DNA from 2 places in the Salipiger sp. genome. Region 1 is predicted to be linked to the other one. Evidence: riboswitches for the same ligand, from Rfam matches in the RefSeq annotation. Region 1 holds a riboswitch; the other holds the start of a gene.

Region 1 (2,461 bases):
CCCGAGGAATGGGTTGCCACGCCTTTCTTCGCCTGGACCTCATCCAGCCCGAACACCGCGTTCGTCGCACCGCGCACCTTGAAGGCGCCGGGTTCCTGGAAGTTTTCACATTTGAAGAACAGTTGACAGCCTGCAAGTTCGCTCAAGTAGTCCGATACCCGCACTGGTGTACGGCGGATGTGCGGAGCGATCCGTTCATGCGCGGCAAGCATGTCGTCGTAAGCCGGGATATACATCATTTTACTCCCTGCGGTTCAAGCGCTGCGAGCGTAAGTGCTGCCGTGCCGGTGTTGCCGTTGACCGTCTTCGACGCGAGAATGGTGTCGGACACCATTTCGGCGGTGACGGCCGACAATGTCCAACCGAGGTGACCATGGCCGGTGTTGTAGAACACGCGGTCGCGCGCACCCTGGCCGACCTTGGGCATCATGTTCGGCATCATCGGGCGCAGGCCGGCCCACGGAATGGCGTGTTCGGTGCTGACGCCGGGGAAGAACCGTTCGCACCATTTTACCAGGGGACGAACCCGGTCGTCACGAATATCAAGGTTGTAGCCGTTGAATTCGGCCGTACCGGCGATCCGGAACCGGTCTTTGCCCAGACGGCTGGTCACTACTTTCGCTTCATCGTCCAGGAGGCTGATCCATGGAGCCGCGCGCTGGCTCTCCTCATCGTCTAGCCGCACGGTGATCGAATATCCCTTGACCGGATAGACATTCACCCGGTCGCCGAGCTGTGCCGCGATGTTGCGGCTTTCCACGCCTGCACAAACAACGATGGCATCAAACACCTCGACCTGGCTTTCGTTGTTCCGGCTCCAGGTCAGACGCACTTCATTCTTGTCCACCTTCAGCGCATCGACATCCGTTCCGAACCGCAGCACGACCCCGTTCTTCTCGATGGCTTTGGCAAGACCGGTGGTGTAGCGGTGAATGTCGCCGGTAAAGTCGCTCTCGGTATAGTAGCCGCCGTAAAACTCGCCGCTCAGCGCGGGCTCGATCTGGCGGACTTCCTCGGGGACCACTGGTCGGCGTTCGAGCCCACCCTCTGCGAGCAGATTGTTGACCTCGGTGGCGTGATCGAACTCTGCCTTGTTGGTGTAGATGTGAAGGATGCCGCGGTTTTCACAGTCGAACTCGAAGCCGTGGCGTTCGGCCTTTTCGCGTAGCAGACCGCGCGCGGCAATCGCCATGCGGGTCGTCTCGACCGTGTTTGCCCGATACTGCGGGATCGACGCGACAAATTCGGCCATCCAGCTGTACTTGTGCCAACTGGGCTTGGGATTGACCAGGAGCGGTGCGCCCCGCGTCATCATCCACTTCATCCCCTTGAAGACGGTCGACCAGCGGTTCCACGTTTCGGCATTCGAGGCCGACAGCTGTCCGCCATTGGCGAAGGATGTCTGCATGGCCGCATAGCGGTTCCGGTCGAACAGGGTCACCTCGTAGCCTCGGTCGAGGAGGCTTGATGCGGTGGTCACGCCGGTGATCCCGGCGCCGATGACGGCGATAGACTTCATATTTTTCACTCTGGCAATTGGTTCGAATGCGCCGCAGCCGACGCATCCCCCCTCTGTCCTTTTTGCCTGAGAGCTTCACCGCGATTGCGGTTTCCTCCTTCGGCGGATGCATGGGCATCTCTCTCCAGAGTGTCGGGTCGAGCAGTACATTGGCCTGAGAGATTCCGGGGCGTTGCTCCGTCGGCGCGGGCGTGACGCCCGACTCTCCTGCGCGATCCGTAGTGTGTCCTTAAGGATTGGCCGGTGAGTCCGGCAAGGATATTTTGTCAAAAAGAACCCGCGGCGAGGTGCCGCCAGCCATGGCGGTCACGCGGCCGGACATTCCTTTTCCTTGCTACGCCCACCTATATTCATCACCACCGAGGCAGCGATTGCGAGGATACCGGCGGCGGCCGATCCGAACATTTCCGGGATCGGGGACAGAAAGACTGCGAGGCCAACGAGGATCCCGGTCATGGCATTGCTTCGCGTAGCACTTCTGGTGAACATCACGAAAACGGCACCGTAGAGCGCGGGCAGTGTGTAGCCCTTGACCGCTTCACCGATCGCGGCCGGAAGGACATCGATCAGGGCACCGCCAATGAACACGACAGCCACCAGGAAGACGAGGTTCACCAGAACGGAGACCGCGATGCCGATCACGGCGGCAACTTCGGCCTTTCGGCTTCCGGATTCGGCTTCGATGGCGTTCTGGCACGAAATCACCACGGGCATCCGCATGTTGCCGATATTGCCCGACAGGAAGCTCATATAGGTTCCGCAAACGCCCAGAACCGGGAAATACGAGATTGGTTCGACAACCCAGATGACACCGACGAAGGCGAGAATGGCAAGAAAGCCGGTTATAATCGGGCCAACGCCGGGGAAGGCGCCAAGCCCGAAGGAGAGGTAGAGCGCCGGCGTCACACACAGCACCATGGCGATGAGAAGGGTCGTGCGGCC
Region 2 (2,461 bases), on a different contig from region 1:
CGTCGAGCACCGAGAGATCCTCGATCTTGAGCTTGAAGAACCAGGCGTCGCCCTCCGGGTCCTCGTTGACCTTGCCGGGATCGTCGACCAGCGCCTCGTTGACCTCGACGATCTCGCCATCGACGGGCGCGAGGATGTCGGAGGCGGCCTTGACCGACTCGATCACCACCACCTCGTCATCCTTGCTGACCGTGGTGCCGGCCTCGGGCAGCTCGACGAAGACCACGTCGCCAAGCTGCTCGGCGGCGTGGCTGGTGATGCCCACCACGACAAGATCGTCCTCGACGCGCAGCCATTCATGTTCTTCGGTGAATTTCATCTCGCTGGATCCCTTTTGTCAGCGCTTGTAGCTTTGTTTCACGTGCGGCAGCGTCACCACCTCGACGGGCAGACGCTTGCCGCGTACCTCTCCGTAAAGACGCGCGCCCGGCGTGGCCCGTTCCGCGGGAACATACCCCATCGCCACCGGGCCGCCCACCGTCGGGCCGAACCCGCCCGAGGTGATGCGCCCGACCGGCGCGCCGCCGGTCTCGTCCTCATACAGCTCGATCCCCTCGCGCATCGGCGCGCGGCCCTCGGGCTTCAGCCCGACCCGGACGCTCGGCGCGCCGCTGGCGATCTCCGGGAGGATGATGTCGGCGCCGGGAAAGCCCCCCGCACGCTCGCCATCGGCGCGGCGCACCTTCTGGATCGCCCAGAGCAGGTTGCCCGCCGCCGGCGTGGTGGTGGTGTCGATGTCGTGACCATAGAGGCAGAGCCCGGCCTCGAGCCGCAGCGAATCCCGCGCGCCGAGACCGATCGCCTCGACCGCCTCCTGCGCCAGCAGCGCCTCGGCCAGCGCCACCGCTGCACCCTCCGGCACCGAGATCTCGTAGCCGTCCTCGCCGGTATAGCCCGAGCGCGAGACCCAGGCCTCGGCGCCCATCAGCTCGACCGTGGCCACATCCATGAAGCGCATCCCGGCCACCGCGGGGTTCAGCGCGGCGAGCGCCGCCTCGGCGCCCGGCCCCTGCAGCGCCAGAAGCGCGCGGTCCTCGATATACTCGACCGAGACCCCCTTGGGCTCGAGCCCGGCGCGCAGCCGCGCGACGTCGGCCTGCTTGCAGGCGGCGTTGACCACGAGGAACAGGTGATCGCCGCGATTGGCGATCATCAGGTCGTCCTCGATGCCGCCCTGATCGTTGGTGAAGAGACCATAGCGCTGACGGCCCTCGGCCAGCCCCGCGACCGACACGGGCACCAGCGTCTCGAGCGCCAGCGCCACCGCTTGTGGGTCGTCGCCGCGCAGGATCACCTGCCCCATGTGGCTCACGTCGAAAAGCCCTGCCGCGGCACGCGTGTGCAGGTGCTCTTTCATGACCCCGAGTTTGTACTGAACCGGCATCTCGTAGCCGGCAAACGGCACCATCTTCGCGCCAAGCGCGAGGTGCAGGTCGTATAGTGGCGTGCGTTTCAGCTCGTCCATGCGCTCTTACATCCCTCTGGCCCGGATGTGGCGCGTGGCGCAGCCCCGGACATTCCGTTGCGCAGGCCGATCCCGCGCGTGAAATGCCCCCTCTGTCCGTCAGCCTGAGATCGTTATCCCTTCGGCGGGCGCGGTCCCCCGCGCCACTCTCCAGAGTTCTTATCCCGCAAAGGTCCGTGGGCCTGAGAGTTTCCGGGGCGGTTGCTCCTTCGGCACCGGCAAAGCCGGTTCTCCCTCTGCGATGGGTCTCAAGCTACGATGTTTGTCACTGCGCCGCAAGCACCGGGTCGACCTTGGCCATCGCGCAGCGGCCCTCGGGGGCGAGAATGTCCATCAGCGGGGCATTGTCGCAGATCAGCGTATCGAGGGTGATCGGGTCGAGCGTGGCGTAAAAGGCGTTGGCCGCGTCGCTGAGCGCGATCTTCAGCCGGCAGGCATCGGTCAGCGGGCAGGTGTTGTCGACATCGGCAAAGCACTCGGCCAGCGGCACCGGCGCCTCGAGCGCGCGGAACACATCACCGACGCGGATCTGCGAGGCATCCCGCGACAGCTCGAGCCCGCCGTTGCGCCCGCGCTGGGTGTGCAGGTAGCCAAGCTGGGCGAGCTGGTTGATCACCTGCGCGAGATGGTTTTCGGAGGCGTTGCATCGTTTGGCGATCTCGGATTTGGTCACCAGACGACCGGCGTTGGCCGCGCAATGCATCAGGACCCGAATGGCGATGTTGGTTCTTTTTGTGACGCGCACAGCCCGTCCTCCATTTTCAAAGGATGCAGGCGTTATACATCAAATGAGAAATATCGATTTGACATACATCAATCCGGGACCCGCAAAACTGGCATGAGCAGCGCTTTCTTCTTCGGATACGGGTCTCTCGTGAACCGTCTCACCCATGGATTCACCCCCGCCCACACCGCCAGCGCCCGTGGCTGGCGCCGCGCGTGGCGCTGGACCGAGGCGCGCGAGGTCGCCTATCTCACCGCGATTCCCGACCCGGA

What was found. Region 1 has a riboswitch for glycine ahead of AC6RA4_RS05910 (D-amino acid dehydrogenase). Riboswitches for the same ligand answer to the same signal wherever they lie in the genome.
Region 2: another riboswitch for glycine. It lies ahead of gcvT (glycine cleavage system aminomethyltransferase GcvT); the one in region 1 lies ahead of AC6RA4_RS05910 (D-amino acid dehydrogenase).

The regions. Positions count from the first base shown of each region.
Region 1 is NZ_JBYNAH010000033.1:10,476-12,936, reverse strand. Features, by position in the region: gene bhcB (beta-hydroxyaspartate dehydratase BhcB) at 1-236, opposite strand, end outside; gene AC6RA4_RS05910 (D-amino acid dehydrogenase) at 236-1,519, opposite strand; glycine riboswitch at 1,652-1,739, opposite strand; gene AC6RA4_RS05905 (hypothetical protein) at 1,826-2,461, opposite strand, start outside.
Region 2 is NZ_JBYNAH010000027.1:23,033-25,493, reverse strand. Features, by position in the region: gene gcvH (glycine cleavage system protein GcvH) at 1-319, opposite strand, end outside; gene gcvT (glycine cleavage system aminomethyltransferase GcvT) at 338-1,465, opposite strand; glycine riboswitch at 1,548-1,625, opposite strand; glycine riboswitch at 1,626-1,711, opposite strand; gene AC6RA4_RS05060 (RrF2 family transcriptional regulator) at 1,731-2,210, opposite strand; gene AC6RA4_RS05055 (gamma-glutamylcyclotransferase family protein) at 2,304-2,461, shown strand, end outside.